Regions from separate parts of the Mesorhizobium sp. 131-3-5 genome, predicted to be linked through region 1. Evidence: riboswitches for the same ligand, from Rfam matches in the RefSeq annotation. Region 1 holds a riboswitch; each other region holds the start of a gene.
The links. Region 1 has a riboswitch for cobalamin ahead of JG747_RS01935 (aromatic ring-hydroxylating oxygenase subunit alpha). Riboswitches for the same ligand answer to the same signal wherever they lie in the genome.
Positions count from the first base shown of each region.

Region 2: it holds a riboswitch for cobalamin, as region 1 does, so the genes downstream of both, JG747_RS24785 (DUF1636 family protein) here and JG747_RS01935 (aromatic ring-hydroxylating oxygenase subunit alpha) in region 1, are expected to answer to the same signal.
Region 3: it holds a riboswitch for cobalamin, as region 1 does, so the genes downstream of both, JG747_RS18150 (CbtB domain-containing protein) here and JG747_RS01935 (aromatic ring-hydroxylating oxygenase subunit alpha) in region 1, are expected to answer to the same signal.
Region 4: it holds a riboswitch for cobalamin, as region 1 does, so the genes downstream of both, bluB (5,6-dimethylbenzimidazole synthase) here and JG747_RS01935 (aromatic ring-hydroxylating oxygenase subunit alpha) in region 1, are expected to answer to the same signal.

Region 1 covers NZ_AP023254.1:425,247-428,070, forward strand. The annotation lists gene JG747_RS01930 (DUF680 domain-containing protein) at 1-25, opposite strand, end outside; cobalamin riboswitch at 522-722, shown strand; gene JG747_RS01935 (aromatic ring-hydroxylating oxygenase subunit alpha) at 837-2,084, shown strand; gene JG747_RS01940 (hybrid-cluster NAD(P)-dependent oxidoreductase) at 2,105-2,824, shown strand, end outside.
Region 2 covers NZ_AP023254.1:5,046,805-5,049,628, reverse strand. The annotation lists gene JG747_RS24795 (DMT family transporter) at 1-413, opposite strand, end outside; gene JG747_RS24790 (class I SAM-dependent methyltransferase) at 734-1,348, shown strand; cobalamin riboswitch at 1,560-1,765, shown strand; gene JG747_RS24785 (DUF1636 family protein) at 1,857-2,255, shown strand; partial or broken gene JG747_RS24775 (ABC transporter substrate-binding protein) at 2,357-2,803, shown strand; gene JG747_RS24770 (FecCD family ABC transporter permease) at 2,803-2,824, shown strand, end outside.
Region 3 covers NZ_AP023254.1:3,713,832-3,716,655, reverse strand. The annotation lists gene JG747_RS18155 (CbtA family protein) at 1-751, opposite strand, end outside; gene JG747_RS18150 (CbtB domain-containing protein) at 767-946, opposite strand; cobalamin riboswitch at 980-1,177, opposite strand; gene JG747_RS37560 (aromatic ring-hydroxylating oxygenase subunit alpha) at 1,309-2,031, shown strand; gene JG747_RS37555 (SRPBCC family protein) at 1,979-2,470, shown strand; gene JG747_RS18140 (MFS transporter) at 2,474-2,824, opposite strand, start outside.
Region 4 covers NZ_AP023254.1:5,530,517-5,533,340, forward strand. The annotation lists gene JG747_RS27185 (histone deacetylase family protein) at 1-780, opposite strand, end outside; cobalamin riboswitch at 902-1,081, shown strand; partial or broken gene bluB (5,6-dimethylbenzimidazole synthase) at 1,255-1,761, shown strand; gene JG747_RS27195 (hypothetical protein) at 1,929-2,824, opposite strand, start outside.

The sequences.
Region 1 (2,824 bases):
CGGCAGTGAGAACAATCTTTTTCATTTTTAGTACTCCAGTATTTTTTCCGTCCGTCTAGCGGCGTGTCTTGGGATTGAAATCGCGTCGTTCGGACAGCCCCGATGTGGGAAAGCCAGATCGCCGTTTCCAATCACGAAGTTGTTCCGTGTGGACCAAGAATCCACCACTTGAAATTGTGCCAGAGGTTTCCTCGCCATAAATTTTTCTTCTTGATATCAATCACTTAATAAAAGCCAGCCGCAAGATCACAGACTGTATCGGAGGTCCAGTGTTCACACCGTCCTGCACGCACCGTCAACAGAAACGAACCGTTCGGTTCGATTTTAGAATCCGCTAATAGTCACTTTTCGAAACCGTTAACCTTTTTTGCCCCTGTTCCGGGTCGATTTTGACAGCCAGGTACAGCTATCGGCGAAGACGATTTTCGTGACCGCTGTCCGCGCCCAGATCGTTGCGCATGCGTGTCGCGCCGCATGGATGCGATGTCGCTTTCATGCCGATGTCGCAAACGCCGTCGTGATTAGATCATGTCATCTCAGGTGCCGCTTCGTGACGACGGGGTGGAGAATTGGGAAGCCGGTCAAAATCCGGCGCTGCCCCCGCAACGGTGGTGGAGTTCAAGTCGCAACGGGAGACCACTGGGCGAAAGCCTGGGAAGGTGTCGCGACCGTCCGCAAGGACACTCCAGAGCCCGGAAACCAGCCCGAGATTTTTGAGCTCGACTGATCGCGGTGGGCGGTCAAGAGGCGGATGGCGCGCGCCCGGCTTTCGCCGGCCTGCGTCTCATCCTTCCTCAATCACCACCAGTTCAGTCCTTGACGTATGAGGACAGGACATGGAAGCGCGCAACGATATGCTGAGGCTCTTGAACAGCCGCAGAGAGGGCTTCTCGCTCGAGCAGCCCTTCTATACCGATCCCGATTTCTTCAAGCTCGACATGGAGCTGATCTGGTATCGCGACTGGCTGTTCGTCGGCCATGATTGCGAACTGCCCAAGCCCGGCAGCTTCATCACCGTGCAGATCGGCGACTATCCGGTCGTGCTGGTGCGCGATCAGCAGGGCAAGATCAACGCTTTCCACAATTCCTGCCGCCACCGCGGTAGCCGCGTCTGCAACACCGACAAGGGCATGGCCGCCAAGCTGGTCTGCCCCTATCACCAATGGACCTATGAGCTGGACGGAAGGCTGCTGTTTGCCCGCCAGATGGCCGACGGTTTCGACAAGAGCCAGTTCGGCCTGAAGCCGGTCGCCTGCGAAAGCGTGGCCGGCTATATCTTCATCTGCCTGGCCAAGGAACCCGCCGACTTCTCGCCGATGCGGGCGATGATCGAACCCTATCTCAAGCCGCACCGGCTCAGCGAAGCCAAGATCGCCTTCGAGAGCACGATCGTCGAGAAGGGCAACTGGAAGCTCGTCTGGGAAAACAACCGCGAGTGCTACCACTGCGCCGGCAATCACCCGGAGCTGTGCAAAACCTTCCCGGAAGCCCCGACGGTGACCGGCGTGCAAGGCGCCGACAGCGATCCGGAGATGCTGGCACACTGGGCCAAATGCGAAGCGGCCGGCCTGCCGAGCAAGTTCCGCATCGATCCGGCCGGGCAATACCGCGCCACCCGCGCGCCGCTGCTGCGCGATGCGGTCAGCTACACGATGACCGGCAAGCGGGCGGTGAAGAAGAACCTGTCCGACAGCGTCTCCGACGACCGCATCGGTTCCTTGCTGCTCTATCACTATCCGACGACGTGGAACCACATTCTGGGCGACCACGCCGTCACCTTCCGCGTGCTGCCGATCAGCGCCACGGAAACCGCGGTGACGACCAAATGGCTGATTCACAAGGATGCGGTCGAGGGTGTCGACTACGATCTTGCCGAACTCACCCATGTCTGGACCGAGACCAACGACCAGGATCGCCGCATCGTCGAGGAAAACGCCTTCGGCATCCAGTCGCCGGCCTATGAACCCGGCCCCTATTCGGAGCTGCATGAGGGCGGCGTGATCCAGTTTGTCGACTGGTACGCCCGCTTCATCGGTCCGCGCCTTGCCGACGATGGCCGGCCGGCCCTGCGCAGTGTCGCCTGAGGGGTTTGGGGATGAACGCGATGACGGATCTTGGCCTCTATCGCCATCTCGACCAGATGGCGCCCTGGAACGACAGGCTGCAGGTGCTGGAAGTGATCGGCGTCAGCGACGAGGCGCCTGACGTCAAGACCTTCACCTTCCGCTCCGACAACCAGACCTGGTTCCGCTACAAGCCGGGCCAGTTCGTGACGCTGGAACTGCCGACGCCGGACGGCCCGCTGATGCGCACCTATACGCTGTCGTCGTCGCCGTCGCGGCCGTTCTCGATCGCGGTGACGGTGAAGGCGCAGGCCGGCAGCACCGGCACACGCTGGATGTTCGATCACCTGGTGCCCGGTTCGCACGTCAAGGCCTATGGGCCGAGCGGCGATTTTTCGCTGCACAGCCATCCGGCGGCCAAATATCTGTTCATCTCGGCCGGCTCCGGCGTGACGCCGATGATGTCGATGCTGCGCTGGCTGAACGATTGCGCGCCATGGACCGATGTCGGCTTCGTCAACTGCGCGCGTCGCCCGGAAGAGATCATCTTCCGCAAGGAGCTCGAACTGCTCGGCGGCCATATGCCGGGCCTGTCGCTCGGCTTCATGATCGAGGAGCGGTCGAGCCGCGAGGGCTGGTACGGCCATATGGGCCGCATCGACGCGATCCGGCTGCCGCTGCTGGCGCCCGATTTCCGCGAACGCGAGATCTTCTGCTGCGGTCCGGATCCTTTCATGCGCGCCGTGCGCGGCATGCTTGAA
Region 2 (2,824 bases), 2.0 Mb from region 1:
CCGAGCGGTTCGCCAAGCACGAAACGCGCGAGCACCATCGTCATGACAGGCGAAAGCGCCATGATGATGCCGGCCGTGGTGGCGTTGGTGTCGTTGAGGCCATGGTAGATCATACCCTGGCATAGGGTGAGGCCGATCGCCCCCACGGCGACGACCTCCAAGGCGCGAGTTCGCAAAAGCCCAATCATGGCGTCGTGATGACGGTGCACAATCGGCAGTAGGATGGCGCAGGCAAGCGTCAGCCGCCAAAAGCAGAGGCCCCAGGGCGGCATTTCAGGCGCCACCCATTTGGCCGCGATATAGACACCAGCCGAAAGCAGCCAGCACAGGATGGCGGCCGGATAGCCGGTCAAGGAGGATATGGGCCCGACCGCGGGTTGCGCGGCTTGATGCGCTATCGGCATTGCCTGCATGTCATGTCCTCCCCTTCGATGACGTCTGCCGACGGGGTAACATAGCCTGCGTCGTTGGGTCGTGCATCCGTTTTGAAGGGTGAGGTCGCGTACGCTTTTACTTTGGTATCGGGAGGTCGCGTGTCAGCTTTTCGCGTTGCATAGCCTGGCAGTGGCGGTTGGCAGTCGACCCAAATGTGACATTTAGTTCTGGTCGCGCTCCTGCCAGGATTTGGCATCCCGCCCCAACCGCTTACCTTGCGTTCAACTCCGCCATATAAGCATTCGAAATCCCGGGGGCGCCGCGAATGCTAGACAACTACAACCTCGACCGCTTCGGCGTGATCCACCAGATCGACGCCACGCCGATCACATACGACAAGCAATACATTTCCTATTACGAGGATCTGAGCGACCGGACCATCAAGCTCGGCTATCAGCGGCTTGGCTGGGTGCTGGGGATCACCGGTGAGATACCGCGGTCCGTGTTGGAGATTGGCTATGGCACCGGCACCTTCATTGAGGCCGCCAAGATTACCGGGGTTGCCGACTGTGCCGGCTGCGACATCACCAAATTTCCGCTGCCCGAGGGCGTCCGCTTTGTCGATTGGGACGAGGCGCTCGCCGGCTCGTGGGATCTCGTCGCCATGTTCGACGTGCTCGAGCACATTCCGGATCTGGGTTTCCTCGCCCGCCTTCAGACCCGCCACCTGGCCATCGCCGTCCCTTACTGCCGCTGGCGTGAACTCGGCGCCGATGGCGATGCATGGTTCCGGACGTGGCGCATGCGTCTGCCCAACGAGCACCTGCACCATTTCGACCGTGACTCGCTGGTGGCGCTTCTCGCGCACTACGGCTTCGAATGCGTGACGCTGAATTGCTTTGAAGACGGGATCAGACTGCGGCCAGGCGAAGCGGGTCCAAATATTCTGTCAGGCTTTTTTAGAAAGCTGTAGCGCCGGTTTCCCTCGGCGACCGCGGCCAGGTGTCATGCCTCCTGCCTGGTGACCGCTCGGGCGGCTGAAAACCGAGGTACCGCCGAAGATTTATTGCGCGAGGACAGGGGTTGACATCGTCGAGAAATATCGCTTCAACGTAATGTTATTACATATTCTACGAAGCGCAGCGACATCGCAAAAAACCCATTGCGATGCGATCGATGGAAATCTACGGTGGGTGCGTGATGGTCCCCGCGCCGAAAGGCAAGGGGTGAAAAGGGAACACGGTGAGACCCGCAGAGGTCGAGACCGTGGCTGCCCCCGCAACTGTAAGCGGTGAGCAAGATCCGACGTGCCACTGGCCGGCAAGGCTGGGAAGGCAGGATTGCGCTGAGACCCGCGAGCCAGGAGACCTGCCATCACCGAGTTGACCGGACGGGGTGTGCCGGGAGGAGACGTGGACGTCGGTCTTGTCGTCCGGCTCGCCAGCATCCTTCCGTCGCTAGTTTTGGAAAGTGACGGAAAGTTGGACGGCGCCATCGATCATCGCATCATCGTGTGCACGCTTTGCCGTGACATCCCGACCGGCATCAGGTCGGGCGAAAGCCTGTGTGCCGATCTGCGCTCCCGGCTCGCGGCCTGCCAGGAACCCACTGTGGCGCATGGCTTCACGATCGAAGGCGTCGAATGCATGGCGGGCTGTGCGCGGCCGCTGACCGTGGCCTTCCAGGCGCCAGGCAAGGCTTCCTATCTCTTCGGCTCCATCGACGCCGAGGCCGACGCCGGCGATCTCGTGCGATTTGCCAGGCTTTACGCCTCGCTCGCCGACGGCTGGTGCAATTCCGGACAGCGTCCGCCGCGGCTGGCGGGCAAGACGCTGGCTCGTATTCCCGGACCGGCCAAGTTTGAGGGCAACAGCCGATGACAACGCCGCTTCTCGAAGCCCGCGAACTCTGCGCGACGGCGAATGGCCGCGACCTGGTCCACGCCGTCAGCCTGTCGGTGGCCACAGGCGATCGCCTTGCCGAAGCCAAAAAACTTGTTGCCGGCTGGAAGGCGCAGCTCGCTGATATCACTGCCAAGGTCGGCGGCGCAAAGGGGACGCGGGTGTTCCTTTATGATTCAGGTGAGGACAAGCCGTTCACCGCCGGAAAATTCGCCATTCCGAGCGCCATGATCACGGCGGCGGGCGGCGACAACATCATGGCCGACATGGACACCAGCTGGGGCAACACGGATTGGGAAACCGTGGCGTCGCGCAATCCGCAATTCCTCATCCTGCTCGATTACCAGGATGGCGGCGGCTACAAGAAACTGCTCGACTTCCTCAAGGCGCACCCGGCGATGAAGGAGACGGACGCGGTCAAGAACGAGCGCTTCGTGGCGCTCCGCTATGCCGAACTGACGCCCGGCCCGGCAAACATCGAGGCGATCGGCAAGATCGCCAAGGCGATGCATCCGGAAGCGTTCTGATGCTTCTTGCCCCTGGGCATA
Region 3 (2,824 bases), 3.3 Mb from region 1:
CGCCGACGACGGCGCCGAGGACCAGCCAGAACACCAGATTGGTCAGCGTCACCGCCACCACGAACTGGTGGTGCAGGCCCTCCGGGATCGGCGTCTCGAAGCTGTCGGGCTGCGGCGCGCCGACAATGTGCGGAGCAACGATCAGCGCCACGGCAAGGATGGCCAGCGGTAGCGACTTGCGGAATGCGATCAGGCCGAGCCCGATGGCGGTCGCGATCACGGTTGCCACCCACCAGATCTGGCGCTGCGTCAGGTCGGCGGCCGGCATGGCCGGCAGTTCCGGAGGCAGGCCGAGACCAGGCGCCAGTGTGAAGATGGCAAAGCCGGCCAGACCCCAGAACACCCCCTGGCGCCAATTGCCGATGCCGCCGGCGAATTCCGAAACCGCGACCAAGATCAGCGCGAAGCCGATGCCGGTGACGACATTGGACACCACGTTGAAGGCAAAGCGCTCGAAGCCGCCGGCCGGTGCCCAGCCTTCGTCTTCGGCCGGAGCGGCGGCTGCGGCCGGTGCCGGGGTCGCGGCGCTCATCGAATTTGCCGCCGGTGCGGCCGAACTCATCGCGTTGCCACTGGCGGCCCCAGTCGGCGCCGCGGCATGGTCATGGCTATAGCCGCCTTCGGCCTGTTCGTAGACTTCCGCCTTGAGGATCAGCGGTACGGTGGCATAGGCCTGCATGCAGGCAAGAACGACGCCGGCCACGAGCCCTGCGATCGCCGCGATGAACACGACGTTGCGAAACAGATTCATGATGTCAGATCCTCGTCAGTGGCAGGGAAACGCCATCGAATGCCGGTTGTCATGACCGGCATTGTGGACCGCTTCGATATGCGAGAAGCCGACAAAGCCGATGATGAAGGTGCCGAGCAGTGCGGCGAGCGCCAGCTGCATGAAGCGCGACTGCGAGGAGACGGAGGCGCCGAGGGAGACGGAAGCGGTATTCATATCTTGTCCTTTCACCCTCCACCCGAGGGCCTGTCAGTTTTGCCGTCGTCGGCAGGTCTCCTGGCTCACGGATCAGCGCCCTTCCCCACCTTCCCGAAGACGAACCTTCAGTGGCATATGGAGAGGACTACCGCACACAGTTGCGGGGGCAGCCACGGCATTGGGCAAGAATTTCGCCCGCACCGCATTCCCTCTTGGCTCCAAAACGGAACCGACGACTGCATGACTATAGGGAAAATCGCGACACGCGGCAAACCAAATTCCGCCGGCAAACAGCGCGATTGCGCCATGCCGTTTCCAGGCACGAGAATTGACAATTCTTCCTGCCGGGTGTCGGCTGGCCGCTTCACAGGAAGCCAGCCATGCAGCCCACTGCCAGCGAGCGCGCCCCTTACAATGGCCTGACCCAGGCCGAACCGACCCTGCCCTCATCGGCCTATTGGGATGGTGAGAACTACCAGCGCGACCTCGATGCCATTTGGTACAAGAACTGGCTGCTCATCTGCCGCGAGGCCGATCTGGCCCAGCCGCTGGCCTTCCGCCGATTCCGCATCGGCACGCAGGACATCGTCGTGCTGCGCGACGACACCGGCGAGCTGCGCGCCTTCCACAACACCTGCCGCCACCGCGGCTCGCAGCTTTGCCAGGAGAGCGAGGGCCGGCTGAAGGCGCGACTGATCACTTGCCCCTACCACGCCTGGTCCTATTCGCTGCGCGGCGACCTCGTGCGCGTGCCGTCGAAATCCTTGCCCGATGGCTTCGACAAGGCCGACCATCCGCTCTACCGCGTCGCGCTCTCGGTGTGGCGCGGTTTCGTGTTCATCAATCTGCAGGAGGATGCGGCGGGCTCAGCGCAGGCATCCTTCGACCCGGCCTCCGGCAATCTCGGCAACTGGCCGCTGGAAACGCTGGTATCAGGCCATGTGCTGCGCAAGGTAATGCATTGCAACTGGAAGATCTTTTGGGAAAACTTCAACGAGTGCCTGCACTGCCCGGGCGTCCACAAGGACCTCTCGCGGCTGGTGCCGATCTATGGCCGCGGCCAGGCACGACGATCCCGAATGGATGCGCCATGCCGACAATGACGCACCGGAATTTTCCGGCGGCCTGCGCGCCGGCGCCGAGACCTGGTCGCGCGACGGCCAGGCGCACGGGCCGGTCTTCTCCGGATTGACGCCAGCCGAACGCGCCGCCGGCCAGACCTACGCCACCAGCCTGCCCTCGATGTTCATCGTCGGTCATGTCGACTATGTCAGGACCGTGCGCCTGGTGCCGCTCGGCCCGGAAGAGACCGAACTTGTCGCCGAGTGGCTGTTCGCGCCCGAGGCGCTGGCCGCGACCGATATCGACAACATCGTCGCCTTCGGCACACAGGTGCTGGAAGAGGACGCCGCCATCTGCGAGGTCAACCAGAGGGGCCTGCGCTCGATGCGCCACCAGGCCGGCGTGCTCATGCCCGAGGAGTATGAACTGCACCGCTTCCACAACTGGGTGCGCGAGCAGCATGCGGCACTTTCGCCGTGATCCTCACAGAGACTTCGGCAGGTAACGCCAGGTCACGAACCCGCAAACCGCCGCCAGCAGGCCGAGCGTGACGAACACCGAGCCCAGTCCGAAGAAGGCCAGCACCACCGAATAGACCAGCGGCGGCGTCAGCTCGGAAAAATCGAGATAGGTGCGGTAGACCGCCGCCATCTGCGCCCGCTCATAGGAGCGCACCGAACGCATGAAGGCGGTCGAGCCCAACGCATCGAGCGCTATGGTGAAAAAGGCGCCGCACAACAGGAAGGCGCCGGTGAGCAGCGGCACGGTTTCGCCGACCGTGCCCGCCGCCAGAAGCATCGCCGACATGGCGAAATAGGCAAATGTCATGGTGCG
Region 4 (2,824 bases), 1.6 Mb from region 1:
GTCCTCGGTCAGATTGATCTCGGCCAGCGGATCGCGGTGATGCGCGTCGAAACCGGCCGAAATGATGATCAGATCGGGCGCGAAATTGTCGAGCGACGGCAGCACCCGCGACAGGAAGGCATCGCGAAACACCTCACTGCCGGTCTGCGGCGCCAAGGGTGCATTGACGATGTTGCCGGCGCCGGTCTCGGTCTTCGCGCCAGTGCCGGGATAAAGCGGCATCTGGTGCGTCGAGCAATAGAGAACCGAGGGATCGTCCCAGAAAATATCCTGCGTGCCGTTGCCGTGATGGACATCCCAGTCGACGACGGCGACACGCTCGGCGCCATGCTTCTTCTGCGCATAGCGCGCCGCAATCGCCGCCGTGTTGAAGAAGCAGAAGCCCATTGCGGTGGTCTTTTCGGCATGGTGGCCGGGCGGCCTTGCGGCGACGAAGACGTTGTCGGCGCGGCCTGCAAAGACGTCGTCAACAGCGGCGTTGGCCGCGCCGATCGCGGCGATCACCGCCTGCCAGCTCTTCGGGCTGGCGGTGGTGTCGGCATCGATGCGGGCAATACCCTCTTCGGGAATGGCGGCACGCACACGGGCGACGAAATCGGCGGGATGGGCGTAGAGGATGGTGGCCTCGTCGCCCTCCGGCGCTTTGACACGATCGAGCGCGGCAAAAGCCTCGTCGTCGAGCACGCGCTCGATGGCGCGCAGGCGGTCCGGCCGCTCGGGGTGACCGGGCGGTGTGATGTGTTCGAGGAAGATCGGATGCGTGTAGAGACGGGTTGTCATGCTCCCTATCTAGTGCCCCGGCGCCGCGATGGCCATGCATTGCAGCTTGATGGCTGGGGAAAATCGCGCCTGCGTCCATTGGCGTCGCTGCGGGGATTGGCGCGGCCGAGCCTTCGGCGTAAGGTCGCCGCTACTGCCTGGTGCCCGTCGCAAGCGGGAGAATCGGGAACACGGTTGAATTCCGTGGCGTGCCCAACGCTGTGAGGGGGACCGCGCCGGTAAATGCCACTGTCGATGACGGGAAGGCACCGGACGCGGGTTGATCCCAAGCCAGAAGACCGGCCTGGCAGGCATCGTCATCCGCATGGTCAGGCGGACGGCATCAGAGCGACGTGCGTCCGCTTGGATGCACAAAGTGCGCTCTGACGGTGTGGAGCTATTGCAATCGCAAGGGGACGAGCGATGCCGGAACACATGACCGCTGCTATGGGTGATGGATTTGACCAGATGGCGCGCGACGCGGTTTACCGCGCCATGTTCACGCGGCGCGACGTGCGCAGCCATTTCCTGCCCACCGGGCTCGACGACGCGGTGCTGGCGCGGCTTCTGCTTGCCGCCCACCATGCACCGTCGGTCGGCTTCATGCAGCCGTGGAATTTCATCGTCATCCGCGACGCCGCGCGACGGGCTGATGTGCGCGACCTGTTCCTGGCCGCGCGCGAGCAGGAATTGCCTGAAATCGAAGTGGAAAGACAGGCGCTCTACCGCAAGCTCAAGCTTGAAGGCATCTGCGAAAGCGCCCTCAACATCTGCATCACCTGCGACCGCGAGCGCTCAAAAAACTCGCCGCTGGGACGTTGGCACAATCCGGAGATGGATCTCTACAGCACGGTCTGCGCGGTGCAGAATTTCTGGCTGGCCGCGCGTGCCGAAGGCGTCGGCGTCGGCTGGGTCAGCATCATCGAGCCGCAAGCGTTGAAGAGCCTGCTGTCCATTCCCGAGCACGTGACGCCGATCGCATATCTCTGCGTCGGCCGGGTTTCCGAGTTCGCATCCAAACCGGACCTGGAAACGCATGGCTGGGGCCGGCGGCTGCCGCTGCCCGATCTGATCATGAGCGAGACTTTTTGCGGGCAAGGAGAGACGCCACTCAAGTCAGCGGTGGCGCACCTCAACACGGTTGCTGCTGCGCAGGCGAATCCCGCCGATCAGTGCGTCGCGCCGGCCGTGCCCCAGCGCGAGCCGCCAAAGGAGGCCAGCGCCTTGTCCTTCAACTCTCGGAACTTCGACGACGCCTCGGCCAGCCGGGCATCCCAGGCCGGATCAGGCACCTGGCCGGCGATGGTCTTGAAATAGACCTGCATCAGGCAGGCGATGGCGAAGGGCTCGATGAAGGCCGCCTTGAAGGCCCAGGCAAAGACGATGGCGAGCACGAAAGCCCAGCCGGCGAGTTGCCCTGGCATGAGGAAAAGAATGGCGGCGGCCGGGGCCAGCATCAGCAGGAAGATGACGAAGGAGACACCCCACATGATGACCGCCAGCCAGACGGCGTTCTTGATCATGGTCTTGCCGTTCTGGGCGTAGAGCACCACGCCTTGCCGAGCGGTTTCGAACGGTGAGGACGAATTGATGCGGATGTTGTAGCCGAGGATGATCTCGTCGACATAGGTGAGTGACAGGCGGATCACCGTGTTGATGAAGGAGACCAGGCCGCTAAGCCCCGGAATGGGCAGGAAGGCGGCGATGCCGCCGAGCAGGCCGGTGATGGCGCGGATGGCGCCCTTGACCAGCTGGTCGACGACGAAAAGGATGTTGGCCTCGGCGAAGCGCTCGGTCACGACCTGCCTGGCATAGGCGATCTGGTTCTGGCCGTCGGGAACATCCCGGCCATCAATCAGATGGACCATCACGGCGATATGGCCGGCCTTGACGACATAGAGGATGTATTCGCGGATCCAATAGACGGCGATCGAAACCACGCCGAAGCCGACCACCCCGCCCCACAGGGCAAAGGACATCGGCCCGTCAGGATCGGTGGAGATATGGCCGACGCCATAGCCGACGGAAGCGCCGGTGCCGGTCGCCATGATGTAGGCCAGCGTGA